3 regions of the Rummeliibacillus sp. SL167 genome follow, and region 2 is predicted to be linked to each of the others. Evidence: riboswitches for the same ligand, from Rfam matches in the RefSeq annotation. Region 2 holds a riboswitch; each other region holds the start of a gene.
What was found. Region 2 has a riboswitch for thiamine pyrophosphate ahead of FEZ13_RS03090 (ABC transporter ATP-binding protein). Riboswitches for the same ligand answer to the same signal wherever they lie in the genome.
Positions count from the first base shown of each region.

Region 1: another riboswitch for thiamine pyrophosphate. It lies ahead of FEZ13_RS12675 (ABC transporter substrate-binding protein); the one in region 2 lies ahead of FEZ13_RS03090 (ABC transporter ATP-binding protein).
Region 3: another riboswitch for thiamine pyrophosphate. It lies ahead of FEZ13_RS10680 (TenA family protein); the one in region 2 lies ahead of FEZ13_RS03090 (ABC transporter ATP-binding protein).

Region 1 covers NZ_VCBM01000002.1:261,243-271,633, forward strand. The annotation lists gene FEZ13_RS12655 (hypothetical protein) at 1-213, opposite strand, end outside; gene FEZ13_RS12660 (IDEAL domain-containing protein) at 581-1,045, shown strand; gene FEZ13_RS12665 (S8 family peptidase) at 1,972-6,372, shown strand; gene FEZ13_RS12670 (hypothetical protein) at 6,853-7,602, shown strand; TPP riboswitch at 7,663-7,772, shown strand; gene FEZ13_RS12675 (ABC transporter substrate-binding protein) at 7,881-8,876, shown strand; gene FEZ13_RS12680 (thiamine-binding protein) at 9,113-9,406, shown strand; gene FEZ13_RS12685 (ABC transporter permease) at 9,403-10,155, shown strand; gene FEZ13_RS12690 (ABC transporter ATP-binding protein) at 10,160-10,391, shown strand, end outside.
Region 2 covers NZ_VCBM01000001.1:690,419-700,809, forward strand. The annotation lists gene FEZ13_RS03055 (patatin-like phospholipase family protein) at 200-1,093, shown strand; gene FEZ13_RS03060 (GNAT family N-acetyltransferase) at 1,392-1,895, opposite strand; gene FEZ13_RS03065 (hypothetical protein) at 2,018-2,203, shown strand; gene FEZ13_RS03070 (Lrp/AsnC family transcriptional regulator) at 2,384-2,881, shown strand; gene FEZ13_RS03075 (hypothetical protein) at 3,311-3,529, opposite strand; gene FEZ13_RS03080 (ABC transporter substrate-binding protein) at 3,644-4,648, opposite strand; gene FEZ13_RS03085 (ABC transporter permease) at 4,965-5,735, opposite strand; gene FEZ13_RS03090 (ABC transporter ATP-binding protein) at 5,722-6,468, opposite strand; TPP riboswitch at 6,543-6,632, opposite strand; TPP riboswitch at 6,828-6,936, opposite strand; gene FEZ13_RS19305 (hypothetical protein) at 7,173-7,349, shown strand; gene FEZ13_RS03095 (NRDE family protein) at 7,499-8,266, shown strand; gene FEZ13_RS03100 (MetQ/NlpA family ABC transporter substrate-binding protein) at 8,881-9,720, shown strand; gene FEZ13_RS03105 (methionine ABC transporter ATP-binding protein) at 9,969-10,391, shown strand, end outside.
Region 3 covers NZ_VCBM01000001.1:2,369,749-2,380,049, forward strand. The annotation lists gene FEZ13_RS10640 (ParA family protein) at 1-404, opposite strand, end outside; gene FEZ13_RS10645 (AAA family ATPase) at 959-2,575, opposite strand; gene FEZ13_RS10650 (GNAT family N-acetyltransferase) at 3,518-4,465, opposite strand; gene FEZ13_RS10655 (NUDIX hydrolase) at 4,720-5,217, opposite strand; gene FEZ13_RS10660 (HAD family hydrolase) at 5,220-5,876, opposite strand; gene thiE (thiamine phosphate synthase) at 5,873-6,505, opposite strand; gene thiD (bifunctional hydroxymethylpyrimidine kinase/phosphomethylpyrimidine kinase) at 6,508-7,320, opposite strand; gene FEZ13_RS10675 (thiamine diphosphokinase) at 7,317-7,958, opposite strand; gene FEZ13_RS10680 (TenA family protein) at 7,962-8,612, opposite strand; TPP riboswitch at 8,840-8,948, opposite strand; gene FEZ13_RS10685 (recombinase family protein) at 9,357-10,301, opposite strand, start outside.

The DNA of each region.
Region 1 (10,391 bases), on a different contig from region 2:
AGGTGTTGCATCTTGAACTACGAATGAGATGACGTTACGTTCTTCACTATAAGTACTAATTTTCACATAGTTATGACGAGCTAAAAATGCAGCACGTCTCACCAATTCATCATCTTCAGTGTTTGTTGTGTGAAGATCTAAACTTATTTGAGCCATTTGATTGCGAATAAAATCCTCGTAACTTTTGGCAATATCAGAAATATTCGTATTCATATCATTCGCTCCTGCAAAAAAACTTTCCTTTCATTATAAATCTTTTTGATACCATTCGTAAATGCAAAAGGAAATTTTTCACGATAAAGCTTTCATATATGAGCAAATTTTATCTTGATTCACTAAGGAGACATCTACCTCTAGAGATGGAGGGATGAATGCGATTTTAATCCATATCCTGTTGTACAAAAGCTTGTTGAAACAATAAAAATCGGGGCTAAAAGAGCAAGCTCGAAAAAACTGTGGGTGGGATTGATAAAGATTGTGGGAATGTTTAGAAAAGGCGAGAAATATTTTTGTGTCAATTATCAGTATTTCATGATATTATATTAATAATCAGAATATTCCTTCAAAGGAGGGAGCTTGTATGTTAGAAGTGAAAAGAATGGAACCATTCTACACGAAACGAGATGGGGCACGACTTAAAATGGTTTTTGCCTATCAATACTTCACCATTGTAAAGGATGAAGAACTATTTCATTTCATCCCTGTAGAAGGAAAAGAAATAGTGATTAATTTAACGTCATTACAAATTGAAAACCTGTCTGAAGTTTTCGTATTCCAAAAAGGAACTCGTTTTATCCGATTGCCATTATATCAATTACTCTTAGTTTCAAATATTCATGATCACCTAGAACTTATTCTAGACGAACTTGAATTGAAATCTGGCGAACAACTTTTAGAAGCACCATCAGAGACAGACTTACTAATTGTAGAACTAGAAGATTCTAATCGTTTACGACTGATTGATCAAGCTTTAGAGCAAAGAGATAAAGAATTATTTTACAAACTCACCGAAGATTTAAAACCTACGGAGGACTTAAGAAATTGAACATGCAGCACTCATAGAAAGCACCTTTTCATCAATTGTATGATTAGGTGCTTTGTTTTTGCCCATCATCATCTTCTCATTTAAAATCAAACAATATCTTAAAATAACATCCCTGAAATTTCACCTTATCTTCAATAAACAATTGCCTATCGTAGAATGCTGACTTTTTCCTAATAACACGCCTGTAAATATATCTCCAAAATCCTAACGTTCGACTCAATTTCGACACAAATAAGAATTGGAGTACATTAAAAAGACACATATCAATACTTTCTAAAATATAAAAATGAATATTTAATCCTGTTTTTATAAAAATATGCACCCGTATTTACCTATGTTGGTAAAAATTATATTTACTCAATTTTTTTCTAAAAATAAACATTCCATCTTACGTTGATTCTTTCAGTGAGAGATGAAGAAAACCCCCACTGATGGAAGCTTCACTTTATCTATTAAACTAGTTCTATTGACCTTATTTATAAACTATAAATCTAATATATAGCCCTTTATCTTTCCATTTAATGAGATAAAATGCGCATTTTTTGATCAATAGTAGAGTCATAGTTTTTTATGATAATTATTCATAATCCCCATAATTCCAGTGATATCAAGAGTTTTGCACATACTAATAGATTTTTCAAAGACCTCTATTTTGTTCATTTAATTACTAAAGTCCCTTTTGAAATTAGGATATAAGTATTAATTTTTAGAATAGTTAAAAAAATCGACACACTATAGCAAAATTTTCATTTCTGTTAATTTATAGTAACTATAACAACTAGAGATTTTTTAGAGCACCTTTGATTCTGTTACCTAAATGCCATTTTAGGAAAGGAGGAAAGGTTTTTTCTTTCGATTATTTTTTACTTAAATTTCCGCTGTGCTGGAAATGGTAGTATCTAAAAAAGGAAAAGGGAGGAATGTAAATGAGAAAGAAAGAAGGTTTTGTCAAAGCATTTAGTATTGCGACATCTGCGCTTATAGCACTTTCACTAATTTCACCAAATATTGCAGGAGCAAAAACGAATGATCTTTACCAGTCTTTCAGTGACTCCAGTCAAAATGCGATTGTTGTAAAAAACAAAGTAAGTAGTAGACTCCTTGAAGACTTTAAAGATGATGAAAAATTAACTTTCTTGATCAAATTCAAAGAAAAAGCATCTGTTGGAAAAATAGCTACAGAAGCTAGAAAAAATGCAGAGAAGAACAAATTGTCAGCACAACAAACAAAATTTGTGCAGCGCTCTGCAGTGGTATCAGATTTGAAGGCAACATCACTTGAATCACAGGAATCCGTAAAGCAATACCTTGAAAAGGAAGTAGATAAAGGCAATGCAAAAGACATTGAATCTTATTTCATCGTAAATGGAATAGCTGTTACAGCTACAAAAGAAGTGGCTGAAAAAGTTGCCACTTTCGATGAGGTCGAAAAAGTATTGCCAAATGAAACACGCCAGCTCTATACAACGAAAACAAGTACAGAAGAGGTTTCAAAAACGAAATCAGTAGCAACAAAAACAGCTACGGATAAAAAATCTAAAAGCGCCTCAGAGGAAAAGGCTAAAACTTCAAGTATCGAATGGAATGTCGAGCGAGTGAAGGCTCCAGAAGCATGGGAGCTGGGGATAGATGGAACTGGAACTGTCGTGGCAACTATTGATACAGGTGTTCAATGGGATCACCCCGCACTTAAACAAAAATATCGCGGCTACAATGCTTCAACCGGACAAGTTTCGAATGATTTTAACTGGTTTGATGCAACCTCAGCTGGACGAGCTACACCATATGATGATATTGGACATGGAACACATGTAACTGGAACAATGGTAGGGAGTGAACCAAATGGCTCTAACCAAATCGGTGTTGCCCCAGGTGCAAAATTCATTTCTGTCAAAGCATTTACGGAAGATGGTGGAACGGATACAGATCTTTTAGAAGCTGCACAATGGATATTGGCGCCTACAGATTCAAGTGGTAACGCACGCGTTGATCTGGCACCAGACGTTGTCAATAATTCATGGGGAGGAGGCCCAGGGCTTGATGAATGGTATCGTGATGTTGTACGAAACTGGCGCGCAGCTGAAATTTTCCCTGAATTCTCTGCGGGCAACACGACTTTAACCAATCCAGGTGGCCCTGGATCTGTTGCAGCACCAGCAAATTATCCTGAAAGCTTTGCCACTGGTGCAATTGATATTAACAATACAGTAGCAAGTTTTTCTTTACGAGGCCCATCACCATATGATGAAATCAAACCTGATATTTCCGCTCCAGGTGTTAATATTCGTTCATCTGTACCGGGCAGTGCATATGAAGGGGGATGGAATGGTACATCAATGGCGGGGCCTGCCGTCTCTGGTGTAGCAGCTCTTCTTCGTCAGGTGAATGCAAGCTTAACTGTTGATGAAATGGAGCAAATCCTCATCGATACAGCAACACCTTTAACAGACTCCCAGTATCCGCAAACGCCTAATCATGGCTATGGCTATGGTTTAGTAGATGCGTATCAAGCTGTATCTTCGATTGCTTCAGGTCTTGGTACTTTGCAAGGTCAAGTGACAAAACAAGGTGAAGATAACGAAGCACCAATATTAACACATACAGCGCCAAAAGAAACTTATGCAGGTATGGATTTTGAACTGACAGCTTCTGTCACTGACAATATCAGCATCTCATCTGTCGTCTTGAAATATAAGGATACTGATGGGGAATGGCAAAGTATCGATGCAAGCCGTAAATCAGGCGATTATAAATCAGGTGAGTTTAGTGTTACCGTTCCGGGTGAACAAATCGCAGTCGGTGATTTCAAGTACAAATGGGTCATTAATGACTTTGGAAACAATGAAGTGGTAAGTGATGAATACACTGTAAAGGTAAAACCAGGCATTACAGTTGGCTATTTTGAAGATTTGGAGTCCCAACCAATCGGTTGGACATCATTTGGCAACGAAGATAGCTGGGAATGGGGAAAACCAACTTCTGGTCCAGGGAATGCAGCATCTGGTGAAAAAGTATATGCAACCAATTTAGAAGGAAATTATGCAAACAATATGAACGCAACATTAGTAATGCCTCCTATCGATTTGCCAGAAGGCAATGCTTATTTGCAATTCAAGCAATGGTATAATTTTGAAAAATCATCTTCTGGTAGAGCATATGATTATGGCAATGTCTTTGTATCGACAAATAAAGAAGATTGGACACAGTTGCTGACAGTCTCCGGTACGTCAACTAGTTGGGAAAATGCAGAGGTGGATCTATCTGCATATACTGGTCAACGTATTTACATCGGCTTTAATGCATTTTCAGATTCTAGCATCGTCAAAGATGGTTGGTATATTGATGATGTAGCACTAGCAGATGTTTCCCAAACTGGTAAAGCGACAAAAGGGAAGGACAAAGCAATAAGTATTATTAATGGAAAAGGAACAGATAAAGAAGCGAAAAAAGAAGCTGTCGATCCGAAAAAAATTACACCAGTATTACCTAAAAAAGAATCTGCACCTAAAGAAGAAAAGGTCGTAAACCCAACACTCCTACCATTAGGGGCACAAATAAATATTCTTGAATCGAATCGTTCTGTTTATTCCGATCCGGCTACTGGATCTTATTCATTGAAAAACAGTGCAGGTACTTTTACTGCGAAAGCGGAAGCTTATGGATTCAAATCGAAACAGCAATCCGTCACAATCAGGGCAGATGAAACGACAACAGCCAACTTCACACTAGAAGAAATCGCTCAAAACACAGTGAGTGGCAAAATAACAGATGAGTCTACAGGAGAAGGCGTAGAAGGTGCGACCATTCTACTTGAAGAAGATGCGAATATCACGCCTGTAACTACAGATGCTGAAGGCAATTACTCTTTAAATGCCTATCATGGAGATTACACATTAAAAATAGTTGCTCGTGGCTATCATAGCCAAGAAATACCTGTTACGATCGGTACAGAAGCGACAACAAAGAATGTCAGTCTAAAACCATTCTACACGTATCCAGGTGGAGAAATAGGTTACGATGATGGTACTGCAGAAAATGCACACGCCTTTAATGCTTCTGGCAATGCATGGGCTGTGAAAATATCACTTCCAGAAGGAAAAGAACAAGCTATCGTAACAGATGGCGTATTCCGATTCTGGGATACAACATGGCCAACACCTGGTGATACGGCATTTGAAGTTGAAGTATGGGATGCAGGTGGAACGGATGGTACTCCTGGTAAAAAAATTGCCGGTCCTTTTGACGCGACTGCTCTACGAAATGGAGAATGGACAGCTGTTGATCTAAGTGAGCATAATATCATTGTCAAAGATGATTTCTTCATGGTATATCGTCAAACAAACGCACATCCAAACACACCAGGACTTGCAACCGATGAAGACGGCCAAAATGCTGGAAGAAGTTATCAAAGCGTTTCAGGAAGTTGGTCAAAATCACCAGCTGATGAAGGAAACTATATGATTCGAGCACGCGTAAGCTATGAAGTGAATAATCCAGTCATTACATCTCCAACCGCAAACAAAGTGACAAATGAAGCAGCTATTCAGGTTGAAGGTACGGCTTCGCCAACAACTGAGATCACGCTCAAACAAAACGATCAAGAAATAGGACAAGCTGTTGTAGGCGATGATGGCCAATTCTCGATTCCAGCTACATTACAAGAAGGTGCTAATACATTCTCGGCAGTCTCTAAGCTAGACGGTAAAGTAACTGGTGAATCTGAATCTGTCAAAGTGATTCTAGATACAAAAAAACCATCCCTAACCATCGATAGTCCAAAAGATGGTTCTAAGACAAATCGAGAGACGGCTACCGTTGAAGGTTCCATTAACGACGAAAATCTTGATTGGGTTCGAGTAAATGGAAAAGATGCTAAAGTGACGGATGGCAAATACACTCTTCGTATTCTTTTAGATGAGGGAGTCAACGACATTAAAGTTATGGCAAAAGATAAAGCTGGCAATAAAGTAACGAAAAAAGTTTCGATCGCTGCGGATTATTCAGCACCCGTTATTGAAAATTTAACGCCTGCGGATGACATTACGCTGACAACTGGTAAAACAGTTAAAATCACATTTGATAGCGAGCCAGATTTAAAATCAACATTCTATATTCATATGCCGTTAACGAATGTGAACGGTACCGCACAAAATGCAACAGAATTACCACTATCCGAAGAATCACCAGGACATTATGTAGGATACTGGACTGTACCAGAAGGAACCGTAGCGGATGGAGCGGTTATCGAAGTAAAAGCAGTAGATAGCTTTAAAAACGAAACACTTCAAAAAGCTGCAGGCAAACTTTATATCAACATTTCAAAATAATGAAAAAGCCTCTGATTGCTTAGGAGAACACTGAAAAACTATAGAATCTCTATTTTCATTGATAAAAATCCATCTTTTCTTTAATTTTATGAACTAAAAAAGATTATTTTTATCATTTTTTTGAAGATGCATTGACTTTTTCAGTGGCCTCATTGCTTAGTCAGAGGCTTTTTACTGCATTTATGCTTCCCCACCACATCAGTACTTAAGTAAAGTAAGAGATCGATTGCTTGGGAATAATAGACCAATTGATCTCAAACAATAGAGAGGAATGGAGAAGATTCTCACTATGTCGAAGCTACAGTTTATGAATTTTTTAAGTATTATCTAAATAAAACTCACTTTTCTTTTACATATGATTTCTAGCTTTTCATTTGATTAACTTTCAAAAAATCCATGGAATTTTATGAATGACTATCACATCTAACTATTTCTCACCTCCATACCACGCATACAATACGGTAAAAAGGTGGGTAGATAATGGATGAATTTGAACAATTATTGGAGAGTATATTGCCACCAACAGCCACTATTTTGAAAATACAAAACGCCAATAACAGACCTGCAATATTATTGGCAGATATAGATGGCGACAGATTAAAGGAGCTAATTGTTGCATATGAGTTTAAAGGTGAAAATTATCTACTATTACTAAAAAAATCTTATAATTTGTGGTGCCCGATGATTGAAATAAAAGGTAAAGGTTACGCAATTACTGATTTAATGGCTGTCCCACTGACTACTCAAGGTGTTAACTCATTAGTAGTGGGGTGGCAAATAGAAGGTATATGGTCACAACTTGTTTTGCTGCAATGGAAAGTCTATGGTTTTATCAGTTTACTAACAAATTACGTATATTATAGTAAGCTTTTTGTAGAAGACATGCCCGGAAGATTTGGTAAAGATGGCCAATTTGAGTTGGCTATATGGATTCATGATACTGGAGAGGCTAACATGGTGGAGGTTTATCGCTATAACGGTACAGATCTGGAGATTGCTCAAGAGGTATATCCATACTATTTCAAAAAAATGGTTGCTTACTATAAGCGACTATTACAGAAATATGATTTCTCATGCTATTGGTATTACTTGGCAGACGCACAACTGAAGGCGGATGAAGCGGATCAAGCGCTTGTTTCAATTGACAAAGCATTAACTTCTGAAATACTATATCCATCCAAAAAACAAATGTTAGAACTAAAAGAACGAATATTGCATAAAACATCTTAAAAGATGTTCCTTCCTATTTTCATTCATTTTGATATAATGAAACTGAAAAGTTCATATGTATGAAGAATGTAGGGGGGCTGGTGATGCCAGCTGAGAATGTATCCGATAGATACTGACCCTTAGAACCTGATCTGTTTAATATCAGCGGAGGGAACATCAATTAAAAATCATGATATATTATAATAAACGATTTTTTAAATGTATGTTAACGTCCGGAATGGTTCCGGGCGTTTTTCTTTACTTTGAACTAGTCAAAAAACAAAATGGAGGCAAGAAAGTTGAAAAAATTTTATATGTTTCTATTAGTATGCATATTAGTATTGGCGGGTTGTCAGTCCAACAACTCAAAAGATGCAAAGGAAACCTCAAAGAAAAAATTGAAAAAGGTAACAGTTGTTTTGGACTGGACACCAAATACAAACCATACGGGACTATATGTAGCGAAGGACCAAGGATATTTTAAAGAACAAGGCTTAGATGTAGAGATTATCCAACCAGGCGATACAGGGGCAGATCAACTTGTAGCATCTGGAAAAGCTGATTTTGGGGTAAGCTATCAAGAGGGAATCACACAAGCTCGTGTACAAGGGGTTCCTCTCGTATCGATTGCAGCAGTTATTCAACATAATACTTCTGGTTTTGCGTCACCAGTAGCCAAAAACATTCAAACGCCAAAAGATTTTGAAGGAAAAACTTATGGTGGATGGGGTTCACCCGTTGAAAAAGCCGTTATCGATTCATTGATGAAGACAGAAAATGCAGATGTTAAAAAGGTAGATATTATCAATGCAGGAGATGCAGACTTCTTTACAATGGTCAAAAAAGATGTAGATTTTGCATGGATTTACTATGGTTGGACAGGTGTTGAAGCAGAACTCCGTGGTGAAAAACTAAATATGATTTATTTAACAGATTACAGTAAAAAATTAGATTACTACACGCCTGTTCTAGCAACAAACGAAAAAATGATTCAAAATGATCCAGAAACAGTAAAAGCATTCGTCAAAGCTGCATCTCAAGGCTATCAATATGCGATTGATCAACCAGATAAAGCGGCAGATATTCTCATCAAAGCAGCACCAGATTTAGATCCTAAATTGGTAAAGAAAAGTCAACAATGGCTTGCTGACAAATATCAAGATGACGCTAAACAATGGGGCGAACAAAAGCTTGAAGTTTGGGAAAACTATGCAAATTGGATGGATGACCATGGTCTACTAGAAGGAAAATTTGATCCTAAAAAAGCATTTACAAACGACTTTTTACCGCAATAATAGCAGGACACTGAAAGTCAATTTAGCTCTAAGAATATGATAAAAATAAACTTTTTCACTTATAAAATGAAAGAAAAAGCAGATCTTTATCAATGAAAATGGCAGTTCTATAGTTTTTCATTGTTCTCTAATAACAGTAGTGGGGGCTGCTTCATCCCCTTCTATATGTTAGTAGGTTTTAAGAGGAGATCTTACTGCTAGTAATGAGTCAATGAGGAATAAAGGAGGAAATCATCATGGCCAATTCTTTAATTAGTGTGCAAATTTTACCGAAAACAGAAAATTACGAGGATGTAATTCCTTTTGTGGATGCGGCGATTAAGGTGATCGACGAATCTGGTGTCAAATATGAAGTGCATCCCCTTGAAACAACGATGGAAGGGGACATATCAGCATTAATGGCGATCATTAAGAAAATGAATGACAAAATGATTGAACTCGGATGTGTCAATGTGATTACGCAAGTAAAAATTTTGTACCAACCCACAGGGATTACAATGGATACCTTAACGGAGAAATACCGCTCATGAAATGGTTGCGGAGCAATGGGGGAGCGATTATTGTCCTCCTTTTTCTTTTAGGTCTTTGGGAAATCATTGTGAAAATCACAGGCACACCAGCGTGGCTATTACCAGCACCCTCTCAAATATTTTCAGAAGGATTTAAAGTGATTCCTAGTTTTTCAACAGATATTTTGGCAACGACAAAGCTTGCCATTCTAGGACTTGTTATCGGTAGTGCTGCTGGTTTTATCATTGCTGTTATTCTACATATTTTGCCGATCGTACAAAAAATGACTTACCCTTTGCTTATTTTATCGCAAAATATTCCGATTATTGTTTTAGCACCTTTGCTGATCATTTGGTTTGGATTCGGTCTTTTGCCAAAACTGATTGTTATAGCATTAGTTTGCTTTTTCCCGATCGTTGTTGCAGCACTAGATGGCTTTAAAAACACAGCGCCCGAACTCAAATATTATATGCAGATGGCAGGCGCTTCGAAAACACAAATGTTTTGGAAATTAGAATTGCCTTATGCTCTTCCTTCACTGTTTTCAGGTCTTAAAATCTCAGCAACCTATAGTGTCATGGGAGCGGTTATTTCAGAGTGGTTAGGTGCAAAACAAGGAATTGGGGTTTATATGACCTTATCTCAAGCATCCTTTCGTACCGATCATGTATTTGTAGCAATCTTTACCATTATGCTTTTAAGTGTACTGTTGTTTGGTCTTATTCAAGCATTTGAAAAGCTATTCATCAAGGGGAAGATAGAGAGGTAGGGAAATGTTATTAAACATTGAACATGTCAAAAAAAGCTTTGCTGAAACAGAAGTTTTACGAGATATTTCGCTCCATGTAGAAGAGGGGGAATTCGTTGCCCTTCTTGGACCATCTGGAAGTGGTAAAAGCACTATTTTTAACCTAATCGGAGGGATCATGGAGCCAGATGATGGAGCGATTACATTAAATCATAAAGTGATCCACGGTAAACGAGGATTAATCGGCTATATGCCGC
Region 2 (10,391 bases):
TTCCTCAGATGTTGCCACAGGACGTGGGACGTGGCGCTTTTTACTGCCATTCCTCTAGTTCAGTGGGGATGAAGAAAACCTCCACTGATGGCAGTTTCACTTTATCTCATATGAGTAGAGAAAGAAATTTTTCGACTTAAGTTCTAAAATTTCTCTATTTTTCTTACAGTGTAAAGAGTATAAAGCGGGAGGGATTGCTTTGCTAGTAGATGGGGTGTTTTCCGGTGGAGGGATAAAGGGATTCGCTTTAGTAGGGGCACTTCAAGTTTTAGAAGATAAAGAAATTTATTTTGACCGTGTTGCTGGAACGAGTGCGGGTGCGATTATGGCATGTTTTATTGCCGCTGGGTATACAGCGGATGAAATTGAAAAAGCGCTAGATGAATTAGATGTGGCTACATTTCTAGATGAACCTAGAACATTGGTCTCATTGCCTTTTATGAAATGGATCAATCTTTACTTCCGCATGGGTCTTTATCAAGGAAAAGCGTTGGAAAAATGGTTCTATGAAAAGCTTGCAGATAAGGATGTATATACATTTGATGATTTGCCAGCAGGCGCACTAAAGTTGATTGCATCCGATTTAACAAACGGTAAAATGATCGTCTTACCAGATGACTTAGAAAATTATGGTATAAATCCAGAGAAATTTTTAATATCCCGCGCTTTGAGGATGAGTTGCGGTGTTCCGTTTTTCTTTCAACCAGTCAAATTGAAAGTTTCTGGTGGGGAATCTATTGTTGTCGATGGCGGTGTGCTAAGCAATTTTCCAATTTGGCTGTTTGAAGATGAAGATAATCGTAAGGAACATCCGATACTCGGTTTAAAATTAAGTAGCCCAAAAGATCATATAGATCCACATAAAATAAAAAACGGCCTCAATCTATTTGAGGCACTCTTTAGCACTATGAAGAATGCTCATGATGAGCGATATATTTCTAGGACGCATGAAAAGAGTATTATCTTTATCCCTGTTGAAAATTATAGCGCAACCCAATTTGACTTAGATGATGAAACGAAAGAGAATTTAATTGAAATAGGGAGAAATCGTACACTCCAATTTTTAGAAAGTTGGAAGTATAGCCCATTTTAATGGAGAAGCATTGAGGATTATGTATAATATACGAAAAGTAACAAGGGTGCCATTCGTATCTATCTGAATGATTCTTTTTTTGGCTTTTCAATGGTATGTTTCCGTTTGGACGGGTGAGGCTTCAGCTTTGTGATCTGCACAATGTCGATCATGATCTTGAAGCAGCTTGCATCTGCTGTTTCACTTTCGATGCAGAAGGAATATGGATGTTTATCCTGAAAAGTGCCCGTCTATAGCGGAACAGACCGTTTCGAATGTGAAAAAACTCTTGAAACTCATTCGAAGTCGGTCCTATTGCTTAAATGAGTTTTTTGCCCATGATCACTAAATCTCTTTTGATACCGTCCAATTCAGCCACTCCTGGTAAATAAGCCCATTGTTCGAAATGAAGACTGGAAAAAAGGTGCATGCTTGCATTATTATGTGCAAAGATGAATCCCAATAAATTTTGGATATGAAGAAGAGGACAAGCATTTATAGCATGCTGCAATACCATTTTCCCAATACCCTTTCCTCTAGATTTTTCATGAAGATAAATGCTTAACTCCGCTGTTGCATCATAAGCAGGTCTTCCATAAAAAGATTGAAAGCTAACCCATCCGCAAATTTCTCCTTGATATTCTACAACCCATAAAGGCCTTTTGGAAGAATTATGTGCATGAAACCATGGAATACGTTCTTCAATGGTTACAGGTTCCGTATCGGCGGTTACCTTTCTACTTGCAATGGTTGAGTTATAAATGGCAACGATTGTAGGTAAGTCCTCAATGTCTGCATCTCTAAATGTTATTTCTTCTATCATAAAAATTTCTCCTAACTAAAATAAGTTGTTCGCTAAGTCTTTATCCCGCTTTAACGGGCAGTAAGACCCCCATCTCAAGATTTGGAGAGAAACGAGAAGATAGATGGGGGATGAGTTGCCGCATGCGTCCGATTGGTTTGGGCGGGCAGGATGTTGGTCCCTCAGATTTTGCCACAGGACGTGGCGCTTTTCACTTAAGTTCCTCTAGTTCAATAGGGGATGAAGAAAACCCCCCACTGATGGCAGTTTCACTTTATCCCGCTTTAACAGGCAGTAAGCTTCCCACTGATGGCAGTTTCACTTTATAAACATAGCAGGTAAATCTAATATTAAAAATTTTAACACTTTCTTTTTAATATATAAATTTAATTTTGTATAATAGTATTAATTTGAAATAATAATCAAAATAATATACTTCATACAAAATTTAATTTTGTTTGGACGATATTTCGAAGCGAGATTTTGAAGAATTGAAAGGGAGAGTTTTGATGGAGTCCATTGTCAGTAAAATAGTAGATGATTTAGATTTACAAGTATTGGATATTTTACAAAGAGATGCACAAATTAGTAATGTAGAAATTGCTAAACGTGTGAATTTATCCCCTCCTGCTATTCATGCAAGGATCAAAAGGTTAGAGAATGAAGGATATATTAATCGGCAGGTCGCTATTTTGAATCAAGAAAAATTAGGATTTGAATTATTATGTTTTATCTTTATCAGCACGAATGTTCATCAAGCAAAACAGTTGGAAGTTTTAGAGAATGAATTGGCTGCTATGCCAGAGATTTTAGAGTGCCATTGCTTAACAGGAGAATATGATTATTTGTTAAAGGTTGCGAATAAGGGACGTAAGGAATTAGAGAATTTTATTAGAAAATTAAACAAATTAGGTATTACGCGTATTCAAACAAGCTTAGCTTTACGAGAAGTTAAACAGTCTACCATTCTGCCTATTTTAGAGGAAAAGGATAAAAAATCATTGTAATTAGATAATAAGGATATGTGTTGCCCACTACAAAGAGCCAAGGAAAATGACCTCCTTGGCTTTCAATTTCTGCTGATAACTATTTGTCCGCGTTAACCACGCACAAACCACCAATAAAAGCAGAGGAGAAGTGAGGGACGACTGCCAATAAAAGCCCACTCCGTTTAACTAACATTTTGTATTATGAAGAGAATTCCCACTGGCTGAGTATCACTTTATCCCGCTTTAACGGGCAGTAAGACCCCCTACCTCTAGGTTTAGAGAGAAGCGAGAAAGATGGGTGGCGGAACAACTGCCGCATGCGTCCGATTGGTTTGGGCGGGCAGGATGTTGGTCCCTCAGGTGTTGCCACAAGACGTGGTGTCTTTAACCTGAGTTCCTTTAGTTCAGTGGAGGATGAAGAAAACCCCCACTGATGGAAGCTTCACTTTATCTTCTTCTTTTACCGATTTCTTTTGAAAGAGATGGCCTTATTTTCTCTTTTTCAAAAGCGACTAGAACATGAAATTTATTTTCTGCTGTTGTAAGGATATCAACAACAGTTCCCTTGCGTCCTTTTATTTTTATAGGATCATTGATTGCAGGTAATGTTTCACGGTATTGACTCAATACAATTGTCTTGTTTTCATAAAAATGAACAATATACATTTGCCATTATCTCCTTATTCATAAAATTTCATTTGTTCATTTTATGAATAGAGGAGAAATATAGAACAATTCCTTAACGGCTATAAGGAAAGGGGGAATGGATTACTTCGTTTTCTACTTTGACACGATATTATCCATTACGTCATTGATGTTGACATGATTTTTTATCACACCTTTTTTAAATAACCAATTTTCGGTTTTTCCCCAGCTTTTTTTTTCTTGATAGCCGAATGGTAAACCATCGTCCTCCATACGTGGTAATAAAATCTCTAAACTTTTTGTTTCTACGTCTTTATCCAATGGAAAGCTATCATTTTCATGATCAAGTAGGATTTGTAAGCTTTCTTTTGGATTTTTTTTCACTTCTTCTTGTCCCTTGGCAACTGCCTTCCAAAATCTCTTAATAGCATCTTTTTTTTGATGGAATGTTTTTTGACCGGTGACGAGTACTAGCTCGTAATTATCGGGCACATCATAATCGCTATTTTGTATGCTTTTCATATCATAGCCTTCTTTGTTCAGTAGAACAAATTCATGATTGATGTATCCTCCAATTATGGCATCTACACGATTTGTTGCAACAGAAGGTATCAAATCCCATCCTACATCTGTCATTTTTACCTTGCTAAAATCACCGCCATCCGCTTCTACCATCGTTTTAATGACAGCCTCACTCAATTCACTTGATGAGTATCCAACATTCTTTCCCTCTAGATCTTTTGGTGAATGGATACCAGATGATTTTTTCATCATTAGTTCATCGAGTGAATGCCTTACAAATGCAGCTACTGAAATAATTGGGATTCCTTCAGATTTGGATAAAATGGTTTGATTTTGATAGCTAATGGCTAAATCTACTTTTCCAGTAGCAGCAAGCTTCAATGGGTCATTTGTATCGGCGGGCATTTCAATTTTGACATTTAATCCCTCCTCTTTGAAATAGCCCTTTTCTTGAGCTACATAGAAAGCTGAGTGCACAGCATTAGGATACCAATCAAGCATAATACTGATATGATCTAGTTTCTTCCCATTCTCTTCCTTTGGTTGCGCCTTTCCATTACAGCCGGCAGCCACTATGATGAATATCAATAGGATCACTATATTTAACCATTTTTTCATTTCTCGACAACTCCTATTTGTTAGTTAGAATGATTCCATTTCACGCGTGTTGATTTGACAAAAATTAGGCCGTCTGTGGCGTAATTTTTGAGAAAACCTGTATTTTTCGGACCATTTATATAGATCTTCGCTGCGTCTTGCTCGTTCCTTTTGTGTAGCACATATTCGAAAAAAAACAATCCAATATCCTGCGGAAAGAGCGAATAAAGTCTTTGAGAGAGCAAATAAATCTTTTGAAAGAGCGAATAAAATCCCTGAGAGAGCAAATAAATTATCTCAAAGGGCGAATAAATACTTTATGGATAAAATTGGATAATCAATGTGCCTGATTCCATTTATTGATTATTCTTTTTTCTATCCATGAAGCTAGTGCAAATAATAGAATTCCCACGATGGTTAGAATGGTAATGGCTGCAAAAACACCTTCTGCATTTAAATTGCCAGACATTCTTCGACTATAGTAGCCTAATCCCTCACTTGCTCCCAGCCATTCACCGATGGTTGCTCCAACGAGTGCAAAAACGATTGACATCTTAAAACCTGAAAAGAAGGAGGGAAGAGCCATTGGAATATGTAATTTTTGAAATATTTGAAACCTGTTTGCACCCATTGAGCGCAACAACTCAATATATTCCTGATCGCATGATTTCAATCCATCATAAGTTCCTACTACAATCGGGAAAAAGCAGATCAAGATCGTCACAGCGACCTTGCTCCAAATGGTATATCCAAACCACAGGACGAAGATAGGGGATAGTGCAATAATTGGGACCATTTGTGAGATGACAACTGCTGGATAAACCATTTTTTCGATTGTTTTTGAAAAAAACATACAAATAGCTAGAAGGACGCCACTTATAACAGCAAGCGAAAACCCAATGATAAATTCGAGCATTGTAGCACTTAAATGCTCGATCAACAAGGGACGCCAGTTATAAATAATCATCTGTATAACACCAGTTGGCGCGGGAATGATAAAACTTGGTATAATCTCTGCACGTACAAGCCATTCAACGATTGCTAGTACGATGATAGAAAATAACAAAAATAAACGATAGGTTTGAAAAAATTTTTTAAGTGGTTTCATTGGCAATCTTCTTCTCCAACTTTTGACGTAATGTCACAGCTTCTTCAGAAAGAAGCATTTCCGGTTTACGTGGACGTGACAAGGGTACTGAAATTTCTTCTATACGGTGATCTGGATGTAATAACAAAATCCGATCACTCAAAAAAATGGCTTCTTCTAAATCATGAGTGATGAAGACAATTGTTTTGTTTAAATCTTGCCACATGGACAATAACCATGATTGCATTTCTTTTTTCGTTAATGCATCCAGCGCTCCAAACGGTTCATCGAGTAATAGCACATTTTTCCCTGTCAATAAAGTACGTAAAAAAGCAGCACGTTGTCGCATTCCCCCAGATAGTTGTTTTGGTAGAACATGCTCATATCCACTAAGTCCTACACGTTGTAACCAGACGCCCGCTTCTTCTTTTGTGATATGTACATCTTGTTGAATTTCAGAAGCAATCATGATATTGTCAAGGATCGTGCGCCAGGGGAGTAGCAAATCTTTTTGTGGCATATATCCGACATCCCCTAGTGAAATGTCTTTTTGGTCGATTTGAATATCGCCTTCATCTGGTTGAAGGAGACCAGTCATTAATCGTAAAATGGTACTTTTCCCTGTGCCACTTCTACCAATAATAGAAATAAATTCGCCATTTTTAATTTCCATATTCAAGTGAGAAATAACTAGATTTTTTTGCCTTTTCTCATTGGTGTAGCTATAAGATACATTTTTTAGAACGACAGTCATTTTTTCTCCTTTCTAACTGCAAATTAAAAACTGCTTCCTTTTGAAGAAAGCAGTTTCATAAAACATAAAATTCCATGTCTTGGAAACTACTTTCCTACGCTAGTATGAACTAGATCAGGTTCAAAGGGTACAATCTCAGCCAAAGGGCGCCCCTAGTAGATTCAAACTTATTTAATTGTTGATCTTGTTTCAGCAATGTTTTATGCAACCAAAATGTAGTGGCAGGAGCATATGTTTTATGCGACGAAAACGCAACTGCAAGTACAGAAGAAACCCACCTCAATAGGTGACGAGATGAATTTGCTTGAAAAGCCAATAAAAAAACCACTCAAAGGAAGAGTGGGCTGAACAACATACATAATTGTCCTAACTCACTTCCCTACGCTAGCGTAAACTAGATCAGGTTCAAAGGGTTTAGAACGACTGTTCAGTCTCAGTCCTCAAATAGGGACACCCCTAGTGCTAATTCGTTTTCATATATAGCTTATCATGAAGATAAATTTATGCAAGACTTTTCTTTCGGCTGTTCCACATAGAAAGAAAAAACTTTTTTATAAACAGAGTTAGAGCAATCGCTTATGAGTCATTTTTTATCTGGATTCTATATTACGAAATTTATACAAATCCTTTTTCTTTTGATTTGTATAAAATGTAAGATGCAAAGCAAACTAATAGCGTAATTCAACTAAAAAGGAGGAAATAGCATGCCTGATAAAATGACTCCAAGATCTCACGGTAGCTACGGACATGATGAAGAATTAGGAGAAGAATTTTCAGTTCCAGAAGAAAATAAAGCGAAATCTCCAAAAAAGAGCTCTAAAACGAAATTTGAGAAGATGAAAGAAAAGGCGATTGAAATAGCTCGACAAAATCTTGAATAAAGGCGTATAGGCGGCGAAAATCGTGTTTAACTATGCGGTTTTGCCGCTTTTTTCTTTAAATATCAGTAAGTCTATCAATTGTTTTACAAAATGCTTTGTTACTGGTAAGATGAAAAGAAATTTTGAAAATTACAAAGAGGTAATGGAATATGTGTTTAGTCAATTTTCATTTTCAAAATCATCCAAAATATAAATTAATAGTTGTTGCCAATCGTGATGAGTTTTATGAACGGCCTACAAAGCCAGCACATTATTGGGAAGATGAACCCAATATACTAGCTGGACGTGATTTACTACAAATGGGGACTTGGTTAGGTATATCTAAAAAAGGCAGATTTGCAGCAATAACAAATTATCGTGATCCCAGTTTACCAGAAACAGGTCGTTATTCGCGTGGCGAGATCATTCGTCATTTTTTGACAAATGGTACGGAACCGGACATTTTTATGGAAGAACTCATAAAAGAAAGAAAAAATTACGGTGGTTACAATATTATACTTGGTGATCCTAATGGTTTGTACCACTACAATAATGTACTGGATGAGTCCAAAGATATAAATGCAGGCACACATAGTTTAAGCAATCATTCCCTCAATACACCGTGGCCAAAAGTTGTAAAGGGTAGAACAAGATTAAATGAATATATTCAAACAAATCAAGAAGAAGTGAGTATCGATATGCTTTTTAACCTTGTAACCGATCGTTCAACAGCAGATGATGGAGAATTACCCCACACAGGTGTTGGGGTGGAAATGGAAAGATTGTTATCACCTATGTTTATAAAAATTCCGAATTACGGTACTAGGTCATCTACTGTTTTATTAGTAGATAAAGAGAATCGTGTGACTTTTGTAGAAAGAACTTTCAAGGAAGGCGATTTTCAATTTGAAAAAAAATATGAGTTTAAAATCGAATAATGGATGATTCATCATGTAAAAAATGATCACAAAAATTTAAAAAATTTACTTTTTAGTCAATGAGAGAGGCTATTCATTTCTCATTGATTTTTTTGTGGATTTATTGATGGATCAACGATATTCAATCTATCTTCCTCATTCATTGATAGAAAATTTCTATCAATGAATTAATTTTTTCTATCAATTATTTATTTATAAAGGCATTGAACAATACGGGACAATATGATATTATTCAAAACAAATCTTATAAATCTAATAGGATATATAGGATTAGGGTGGTTTAATCATGTTAGAGGAGGGTTTTATTTGAGTAAAGTTAAACAAAGCAAAATGAAAACAAATGGTTGTAGAATTTGTGGAAATGACATCTTCATTAGAAGTTGTATGTCCTAGAAGCCAGTATTGATTAAAGGACTGTAATCATTGTTCTAAATAGAGGATTGGAAAACTATTTATTTATCGATTAATGAATCTGATCTTAATACTTGTTATCTAAAAACATAGTAAATTTATAAGAATAATAAAAATAAAAGTCCTAGTCTATTCTATTCTAATTTTTATCTAACATGGAAGTGATGCTTATTTGAATTTCAACGAGAAAAGAGGAGATGTAAATGAAGAAAAATTGGATAGCAATGATCCTGACATTGATCGTTTTAACTATAATATCTGCTTGTACTAATTCCGCTACAAATTCTACTAAAAAGGATGCAAATAATGGTTCAAAAGAAAAAATCACAACCTTAAAAGTAGGGGCATCCTCAGTACCTCATGCAGAGGTTTTGGAGTATTTAGCAGATGATCTTAAAAAAGATGGCGTCAAGTTAGATATTAAAACAGGCTTGGATGGTATCCAAATGAACCAAATGACAGCAGATGGTGAATTAGATTTTAATTATTTTCAACACACACCCTATTTAGAAGAAATCAACAAACAAGCTGGGTTGAATTTGGTAAGTGTTGCTGGAATTCATATCGAACCTTTTGGTGTGTACTCTAAGAAAATTAAAAATATTAAAGATTTGCCGCAGGGTGCGAAAGTAGCAGTACCAAAAGATGTTGTTAATTTTTCTCGTTCCTTATTATTATTCGCCCAAAATGGAATTATTGAATTAGATTCTAAAAAAGAAGGCGACTACACGACCGAAGATATTACAAAAAATGATAAAAAAATTAAATTTATTGGTGTTGATGGCGCATTATTAAATCGTTCTCTTGAAGATGTTGATGCTGCAGCTATTAATACAAACTATGCATTAGAAGGCGGCTTAGATCCTGTTAAAGATGCACTTATTATTGAAGATGCCAAGTCCCCATATGTGAATATCATTGCTGCATTACCTGAGCGAAAAGATGACCCTGCCATTCAAACCGTTGTGAAATGGCTCACAAGTGAAAAGGCTAGAAAGTTTTTTGAAACAAAATATAGTGGGGCTGTCGTACCTGCATTTTAGAAACTTGTGATAAAGTGAAGCTTCCAGCAGTGGGGTTTTCTTCATCTCCCACTGAAATTAGAGGAACTTAAGTGAAAAACGCCACGTCCTGTGGCAACACCTGAGTGACAAACATCCTGCCCGCCCAAACTAATCGGACGCATGCGACAGTTCATCCCCATCTATCTGTCTCGTTTCTCTTTAAATCTTGAGATGGGGATCTTATCTTACTGCCCGTTAGAGCGGGATAAAGAAAGTAGGTTGAAAGAATGATTGAGTTTATCGAAACAACAAAAGATTATCACATCCATAATCAAGTAATTCGTGCATTGGATCATGTCAATTTAAAAATAAATAAAGGCGATATTTTTGGCGTAATTGGTTTCAGTGGTGCAGGAAAAAGTACATTGATTCGTACGGTTAATTTACTAGAAGTACCAACTGAAGGAAAAGTGTTAGTAGACGGTAAAGACTTAACACAATTATCCAAAAAAGAATTGCGGAAAGAAAAGAAAAAAATCGGGATGATTTTCCAGCATTTTAATCTACTTCAATCGAAAACAGTTTTTGATAATGTAGCTATGCCGCTATCGCTAGCCGGTGTAAAGAAAGAAGAGATTAAGTCACGAGTCAATGAAGTTTTAGAATTTGTTGGTCTTGAAGAAAAAACAAATGTTTATATCAATCAATTA
Region 3 (10,301 bases), 1.7 Mb from region 2:
CTCCAACGCTCTGCAAGTTTATTTTCATATTTATGTAAGGAAAGTCGTCCAGGGATTAGGTCCACATTATCATAGAGTTTAATAACAGGTGGATATTTTGTTAATTCATTTAATCCGTCCTCTGTAGGTTTAAGAAGAAAGTGAATTGACCTAGGGTTACTTAATATTTTTTCTAAACCATATTGTTCAATGGCTGCTCCATAATCATCTATATATAAGTCTTCATCTTGCCAAATCTGGTGCAAACTGTCCTCAAATACACCAGAAATAGTCATATTGCATTGGGGATCTAAATCAATTAGAAGAACTTTTTTCCCGAGTTCTCCTAGTGCACATCCCAAGTGAAAACCTAACGTTGATTTTCCAACTCCGCCTTTATTGTTAAACAAGGATACTATTTTCATTTCTTGACCTCCATTCTTAGCATGTTACTATAGACCCGATTACGTAGAATTATCTAATTATTACTTTAACAACACATTTATATTTATAAGTATAATTCCTCACATCCAACTCGACACTCGTCAAATAAAACATCCAAACTGCTCTGTCGCAAGAGCCTAGCACCTAACCTGCACTATCACCGGACTATGATATCTAATTTGACCACTTGACTATCAAATCCACTTTCTTGGATATATTCCCATGTAGCGAAAAAATCACGATTTTCAAACTCCTACTTTTGACCAAAAAACTCATATCCATTGAGTTTTTGGCACTATCAGTAGACGGAAACATATCGATCTATTTCCAAAATACACTGACTGTCCTCCAAATTCGCCCGAATAATCATTATCCTGAAATTAATGTCTGGCTTTTACATTTGCAAGTCATACCATCCTTGATCTAATCACCATAGCTATAGTTGGTTAATGTTGGCTACAACCGGATAAATATAAATATATATTTAAAATATACTCCGTAAAGTACCAATATTAGATTTTAAAAGAACCTCTCTTTATACCTCTAACCTTATATATGTTTTGAGCGCTGAGATTAACTCACCACTCATTTCATCTCCACCATTTAATAATCGAAGTACATAATCAATATAATAAACCTTCTTCCAACCAAAGAAATTTGATAATTGAGTATATGGCAATAATCCTTTATTATTAATGACTTTTAAAGCTCTTAGGAAATCCCTATTATTTACAATCATTTTTAACTCCTGTCTAGATTCATTATAAATCTCATCAATATTTACTACATCTTTAATTGTATATATATTGTTTTTATACTCTTCAATTGTATTTATTTTATCATTAAGTATTCTAATAATATTATTTTGACATTTCTGTTTACTAAATAGTAGTGCCTGAGATTCTATCTCTTTTTCTAAAAACTCAAGAGTTTTATCTTGAACAGCTGTAAGGATACTTTCATATTCTTCTTTATTTTGCTTTATGCAGACTATCCGAATTACTTCAGGCAGTAAAAATAAATTTTCGATTTCTGCAACATCAGGAGAAAAAATGTTATTCCTATTATGACTAAAAATTTCTTCGTCACTTTTTCTGTCTCTATCAATTATTCCTTTTACTTCAGCGTAATGAATACCTCTTAAATTTTGATAAGCTTTTGTGTATTGTATAACACTGTTACAACTTTCGACAGGAATAATATTATATTGAGGAAACAATATTGCATATAACTTCCTGTCAATACTTTTATTAGGCGTACCTTCAACAAGAAGCACTTTTTGTCTATTTCCTAGTATTTCAAGCTTTAAATTGTCCGTAGCATTAACATCTTCAATTAATTCATAATCCCATTGCGAACTACTTTTTATTCCTTTTACCCAGATGATTTGTGTGTTTATTCTTAAACTTGCGAATTCCAAACTATGTGTAATATATAAAAAAGTACAGTCTTGTCTTGCTACTTCAATAGCATTCCACAATCTAACTAATATAGATTTATGTAAATGGTTTTCGGGCTCGTCAATAATTATTAGGCTACCTGAGGGTACAGATAGAACTTCTCCAATAAAATAGAAGATTGCCCTTTCTCCATCGCTCATTTCACTACCATTGTAATATTCACTTTCTTCTGTCGATTCTGTATCATAAACTTCTATTTTGCCCGCACTAATTTTCAACTTACGATGAGTTATTACATTTTCCCAAATACATTTTATTTTTTCTAGTCTTGTTTCATTATCAAACTCCACATTTCCGTTTTTATGACTCTCGCGATATTCTATACTCTTTTCATAGTTCTCAGTCATGAGTAATTCCATTAGCATATTAAAATCATTCAATAGATGAGTTTCAGGCTTATTGCCCCACCTATTATTTTTCTTTCCATAGATTTTTAACCATTTTTTATCGTTACTTGTGTTTCCGTATAAAAACTTTTCTTCTGCTATCTCTAATTCAGTCGGACTTACCATTGCTGGCATATTTAAAGACTTTTGAGCCGAAATTCTATGAATTGGTATCTCACCGTTATTATCATCAATCCAAATACTCATTCTTGTTTTTCCTGAACCATTAGCTCCAATTAAAACAATCGACTGCTTGTCTACGATGTACTTTTCTTCTCCATTAATACTTGGTATTTTAATTTTCATAAGTGACCTCCTCTTCCTGTATGTATCTAGTTAATACACCTATTTACTTCATCTATATTTACATATCACACGCATGTTATTTGCATTAATAATAACCATATTTTAAAAACGTTACTTTTATCATATCTTTTCTTAACCCTTTAAAAGCAGTCATCATCTATCCTGTCTCCTCAACCCTATTTCATTTTATGGCCTTTTTTCTACACTTTGACATGCTTTCACAAACATAAAAAACACATTTTAGGTTGAGTAGTCGATTTAGATGCTATCCAGCAACTCCAGTAATATCAAAGCTTACACCCTCGACATCAATACTACCGTCTCCACATGGCTTGAGTTGATGGAATTGATGTCTGATATCCATTTTTTATGGTATCTGTACGCGGGAACATGTCAATGGGTTTTTCGGTCATTTTTGAAAAATCATCCGTATGTGGAAACATGTCTATGCAGGAAGAGTATCAGCGAGTGTAGTCAGCTGGATAGTAGATTTCAGGTCATTTATTTTATTATTCTTGACATTACCTTCTGTAACAGAGGGGGTATTTCGAAGTGCTGTTTTACACAACTCGAGATATTTATGAAACGTGTTCTGTATTATTTCTTCCATCTCTTGCAACCCGATACCTGAAATATTCCTACCATCACCCCTATGCAACGAGTCAGAATGATATCCGAAAAAGTTCTTCATTTTTTCATAAAGTGCCTTCATTGTCTGTAAACCGTCAGTATATTCAAATTATTATCAATTTCTACAACAAAATTACCATTTAGCATCTTTGGTTGTTCGCTTTTATAACGGAAAAAGATCTTGCTGATTTCTCAACAGGCCATATATACTGATATGCAGTTTTAAACCAGTTTTAATCACTATTGGGCATTTTATAAATATAACGAACCAACTAAATTACATAATATGAGTATATGTGAAGTTAATTTAGTTTATCTTGCCGGATTTGTTAACCACTCTTCTTTTGTAATGATAAGCTTGCAGCTTTCAAATTGCGAAATTCTCCCGTCTATGTCAGGTCTGAATTTATTAGTTATTCCTGTCTCCGTAACCTTCATACCGAGTTTTAAAAGTGGAGCAAGTTTATCCTTATCATTCAATGCCCAGCAAGCTTGTATTCTTTCGGCACCCAGCTGAATAAATCCATAATTATACAGAGCTTTAAGAGCCTCATATTCATAATCATTGCCAAAATATGCTGAATTTATAACATGACCGATATCCAGAGTCTGCTCATCGTCCATAAAGTTAAAATTGGTTAAGCAAACTACCTTGTGTAAATCCTTGATTTCAACAGCCCAAAACTGATGCTCTTTCGAAAAATACTCGACAGCACCTTTAATTCCTTCTTCATCTGTTGGCCACGTATGGTCGCAATCAGCAAACTGTGATTGCTCTTTAGATATGGCAATTTCCAGTAAATCTTTCCAATCATCCAGTACAAACTTCCTGATAATAAGCCGTTCAGTTTCAATACGTAATATTTTGTTTGCTCCCATTTTTGATCTCCCTCCATAAATTTGTATTTGAAATACAATCCGGTCGTATTCATCGAAGGTTCGAGTTTTCCTTGTAACAGACGGCGGAACTCCATGGAACGACTGATAAGCCCGTGTAAACGCTTCTGGCGAATCATAATCGAGCATTAATGCTAAATCAATTACCTTAATGTCCGTATTGATTAATTCGTGTGCAGCAATAGTCATACGTCTGTATCGCACATATTCTGAAAGTGTTACACCGGTTGACAACAGAAATATCTGTTGGAATTTGGACAGAGAGCAACAGCAGATCTTTGCTGCTTCCTCATAATCCAGCTTTTCCTTCAAGTGTAATTCGATGTACCCTATTGCTCTATTTAGATTATCAATCCACTCCAAAACCTTCACCTCAGTATAACTATAACATAGCTCTATATAAAAAACCTTGCATTTTACCCAATATTCTGCAAGATATCGTCCTTCATATTTTAAATAGTTAATGGTTCACTTTTTCTTACTACTAACCCGACCAATTAACTATCAAGCCAGGTTCATTCTTGTCAAATATCCGTTGCGCAAAAATAAGGACACGGTCAAGTTCATATTTATTTGTAACATTTTAAATGGTGTAATTCACTGATACTTCCTCCCTATCATTTCGAGAAGATTTTATATGCTGAAATATAGTCTATAAGCGGATGTAGTTTCTTTGCTCTGAACATATCAAGCAGTTCATCCTTGTCTACCCATCGAGCGTTGACAACCTCTGTCGATTGAAGATTTAAGTCTTGAATAGGCACATCGGCTTGAAACAGCCACACATCATAAAAATCCTGTATACTGTCGCGCCGGATTTGAAACAGCAGTCGAGCCGTAGAGCGGTCTAAATCTATCCCCAGTTCTTCCTTAACCTCTCTGATCGCTCCGTCCAAACTGCTTTCTCCAGCCAGCACAGAGCCGCCAGTACATTCCCAATAAAGTGGATATTGTTTGTCGGGGTGACGCTGCGATAATAAAAACTGACCTTTATTATTTGTTATCCAAGCACTAACGACAAGATGATACATTCCTTGTGGTATGGGCTGCCCGCGCTCATGCGTTATCCCTGTGCATTCACCTTTTTCATTGTATAAATCCCAAAGCTCCGGCATACTTACACCTCTTTATCCGGTAATGGCGCATCACGAAAATCAAGCAGATAACCGTCGGCAATCGCCATTATTTCGGATTGATGGTGTGCAGAATATTTATCGTACACTCCATAAACAATCATTCCAGCTTGCTTTGCACTCTTTACGGCTGGCAACACATCTTCAAACACAATACATTTTTGAGGAGAAATACCAAGCTTTTTCGCTGCAAGCAAAAACACATCTGGGCGCTCTTTGCCATACGGGACTTGCTCAGTTGAACAAATAACATCAAATAAATCATAAATACCGTTACTCTGCAGACAAGGCAGATACAATTCTTCGGGTAAACCCGTGGCAATAGCCAATTTGATGTTCTCGGCTTTTAAGCGAAGTAAGTAATCCAGCGCATAAGGTGTCAAGCCGACATCATTCCTATATTTCGATATTGCCATACAGTTCCATTCTTCAACAATTGCGGGAATGCTTTCATTCAGTCCGAACAGGTCTATCGTATATTGCGCCGCTTCCTCAAAGCTGCGGGCACAGATTTCAGCGACATAGTTTTCCGGTACGGTCAAATTGCGCTTTTTTAAAAAATCAATGTCAATCTGTTCCCAAACGTCCATTGAATTAAGTAGTGTTCCATCTAAATCAAAAATTGCAGCTTGAAAGTTCATAGGTTTGTCCCCTCCAGAAATATCCGCTTCAGCTCGGAGGCCGCCTGCCGTATATTTGGCTGTGCGATAATCGCAGACACAACGGCTAAACCGTCTATCCCCATATCATGAAACAGCCCAGCGTTTTCCTTGTTGATCCCGCCAATCGCCACGATAGGGAGAGCGACAGATTGCCGGATGTTTTGCAGCTCCTTTATTGATACGATAGCAGCATCTGTTTTCGTACCCGTGGGAAACATCGCGCCAACGCCCAAATAGTCAGCTCCATCCTTTTGTGCCTGTATTGCTTCTGAAACGGAAGATGCAGATACCCCCATGAGCATATCATCACCGATGATTTCCCTTACAATGGCGGCGGGAATGTCACTCTGACCGATATGTACGCCAGCCGCATGAACAGCTAAAGCAATATCTATTCGGTCATTGATAATAAGAGGAACGCCGAAACTATCCGTAACCGCTTTGATCTCTGTTGCCAGCTTAAAAAAGTCAAGGGATGAAATGTTCTTTTCTCGTAGTTGTACCATTGTGCAACCGCCTAAAATGGCTTGTTCAACCGCTTCGGATAATGTGTCGGTGGTCATAAGGCTACGGTCAGTTACGAGATATAACGAATAATCTCTTTCCATCGTTAGATATCCTCACTTTCTTTCAAGCCGTACTTATATAACTCATAAAAATGATGGGTAGGCCCGTTGCCTTTTCCGATGGCAAGGGAGTGTTCAATAGCCATTGTGACATATTTCTTTGCCGCCGCGACCGCCTCATTGATACGCAATCCTTTGGCAAGCTGTGCAGCAATCGCAGACGAAAATGTGCAGCCTGTGCCGTGTGTGTTCTTCGTGGCAATTCGGGCTGTTTCAAAGTGATAAATACTTTCCCCGTCAAAAAGAACGTCCAAAGCATTTCCAACCGCATGACCGCCCTTTACGACAACGGCCTTACAGCCCATGTCGTATATCTTTCGGGCAGCGGCCTCCATATCTGTAACAGAGGTGATTTTCATATCAGCGATTTTTTCTGCTTCGGGGATGTTCGGTGTAAGCACATCGGCAAGGGGAATAATAACATCAATCAAGGTCTGAACAGCCATAGGCTTCATTAAGGCGCAGCCGTTTTTGGCGTACATCACCGGGTCTATTACAACATTGTGAGGTTTGTACTCCCGCAGCTTTTCAGCAACCGCGCACATACATTGTGGCGTGGAGAGCATACCAATTTTAACGGCGTCAACCTCAATATCTTCAAATACGGCGTCGATCTGCTTTGAGATCATATCCGGCGTTATATCCTGAATGTCAATTACCCGGCTCGTATTTTCCGCAACTACAGAAACAATGACACTCATTCCATATACGCCATGAGCTGAAAATGTTTTTAGGTCGGCCTGAATACCTGCTCCGCCGCTGCAATCAGATCCCGCTATACTCAATACCTTTTTCATAGAATAAAAACCTCCGTTATTATTTTTGGGTAAACAACCAATAGTGTCCCGTTTGTTACAACAACTGAGCTTTCTCTGCCGATGAACTCATTACTGACCCCGATAGGGAAAGAGTTCGTCAATGTGGCATTATGAAGCTCATATTTTAAGCCTTTTATATAAACGCCCTCTGATTTTTCAGAATATGAAAATACCGACACAAAGCCAGAAGCCTGTGGATTAAAGAATAGAGTCTTGTTTGTAATAGCACTTATAATACAGTCCCTACCGAATAAAAATCCTTGCTTGCCGTTTTGGGACAGTTTAGCTAAAAGCTGGATATTTGCAATTGTGTGTTCCACGCGCCCGCCCATTCCACAATAGATATGAAAGACCTCATATCCTGCTTTGATGCCTTCTCGAACAGCCGCCAACATGTCGGTATCATCTTTTTCGGCATTCAGTTCTATAACATTTGGATGCTCCGGCTTGAAATGCAAAGTGTCGAAGTCGCCTATCACCAGATCGGCGGTCATGCCGCTTTGCTCTATGTAACGTAGGCCCGCATCAACGGCGATAATCATATCCGCCGGACAAGCGGTGAAGTCCAAGCCGTAATTTTCCCCAGCACCGACAACATAACAGATCTTTCTTTTCATGGCTTACTCCTTGTATGCCATTTCCCAGAAATCAAGTTCAAGTAAACTGGCCTGTTCAAATACATGCATCAATCGCTCCTGTTCCTTCGTCGGCATAGCCGAGCATTTGCTATCTGCGAATGCGCTCCAGAGCTTGCAGCTTTCAAAATATCCGTCATCGGCATAGTCCTGAATGAAATCCCAATACCTAGAATTTGCGGTTCCTGGCATAGCGGCGATCTTCCTGAATATGTAGCTGTAACTCAACATACAGGGAAGAACAGCCATAATCATTTCGCAAACGTTGCCACTTTCCGCAGCGTCAAGTAAAAAATCGATATATTTCTTATTTTCTGGCAAGGGAGCTATCAGCTCTATGTCGTCGTCGGTCATTCCGAATTGCTTTAAGTAGTTCAACCTCACCGCAGACTCGGTATCCGTTAGAAAACTTAAGACGGAATAAAATAACTGAATATCCTTGAGAACGGTGGAGTGATACATGGCATTCCCATAAACACGGGCATAGTGCTTTAGATAAATGCTGTCCTGTATCATGTAGTTCTTAAACTTCTCAAACGGCAATATGCCTGCTTGCAGTTCGGTGATAAAAGGTGTAGCAATGCATTTGTCCCAAATTGGCATGTTCCTTTTCAATACTTCGTCCATGAATGGCATTGATTATATCCTCCTGTTTATAAATAAAAATAGAGCCTCCAAATAAGATTGGAAGCTCTTTCAGCCGCAATACGGCATAAGAAATTGCTTCCCTATGCCGGTATTAACCGACAGGTCCAGAGGTCAGGTCTTAACCTTTTTCAACTTGTTCAGTTCCCTCGCAAATATAGTAATACAATATTTAGTTATAACAAAAGGACACCCCGTGTAGAAAGCGTCCTTCAAATACAAAAGTATCGATATACTCCCTACGCTGGTGTTAACCAACAGGTTCTAAGGGTCTAAGCAAACAGCTTACTCTCAGCCTGCTTAAAGCAAGCTCCCCTTTTTTTCTTTTTTAATTATATTACAACACGACAAAAAAAGCAACCTTTAATTTCTGCTCTTCTTTCGTATAGAACAGGATCATGAGATGAAATGAACTGGCCAATCTTTTTAATTTCCGTTTGTTGGAGAAAGCAAATGAGGTAGCAGAACTCAATAGCAGCCGCGTAAGATCTTCCAAAGCCATACTTTACCTACAATAACATCAGCATTATTGTGTTGAGGATTTTTACTGCACATTTCATATAATAAACGTTGGGGCCCGCCTTTGGTTGGATTGAAGAAATTAAGTTGTATATTTTAACATCCATATTTAACCACGCCGTTACAATTATACAGAAAAAAATGTTTTTTTATAAAACAAAATGCCGCCAATTAAGAAGGGTTTCCTCCTCAACTGGCAGCAATCATATTGAAATCCTATAGTTTCACTTCTATTTCCAGCCCCGACTTAAACTCAACCACTAACCTATCATCATATACAATCGCTTTTTCAACTAGTTTTCTGACCAGTTTATCATCAAACTCCGTAATATCACCGGTTTGCGTGTTAAGGAAGTCCGTCATTTCAGCAATCCGATCCCTCTTATCTTGGCGGAGAGCGTTTCTCGAAAGAGTTTCTTGCCTTAGATCACGTAGTCGGTAAATCTCGTTGACAATATTATCGTATGCTTCCTTTGAATTTGCCTTTTGGATCAACTCGGTTTGGAGTTCTTCCAGCCTTTTATCAATGTCTGCTGTAGTCTCATCCAAATCCACGCTTAATACGGTTTCAATATTCTTTTTCAGTATAGCCAGAAAAGAGTTTTTTCCGCTGACCGCTACATTGATGGCCTCTACAATTTTCTCTTTAAGCGTATCTTCAAGTATAGTGGAAGCGGTACAAAATAAACCGGTGTTTTCCAATCTGCTGACGCATCTCCATACGATTGATTTCTTTCCTCGGTTATTCCAATGAACCCTTCGAAATATTTCATGACAGTTGCCGCAGAAAACCATCTGTGATAAAGGATGCTTGTTGCTATAGTTTCTTTTCTTTCCATTCTTACTTATATGCACACATCTTCTTTTGACAAGCTGTTCCTGAACCTGCATAAAAATTTCACGCGGGATTATAGGCTCATGGCTGTTTTCTACATAGTATTGTGGAACAATACCATTATTGGGTACCCTTTTCTTTGATAAAAAATCTACCGTATAGGTTTTCTGTAATAGCGCATCACCGATATATTTTTCATTCCTCAAAATCTTATTGATGGTACTGGTATGCCATCTGGGATTGCCTGCACCCGTCAGAATTCCGTCAGCCTCCAAACCCCTAGCTATCTGTAGCATACTGGAACCTTCAAGATATTCTCTGTAAAT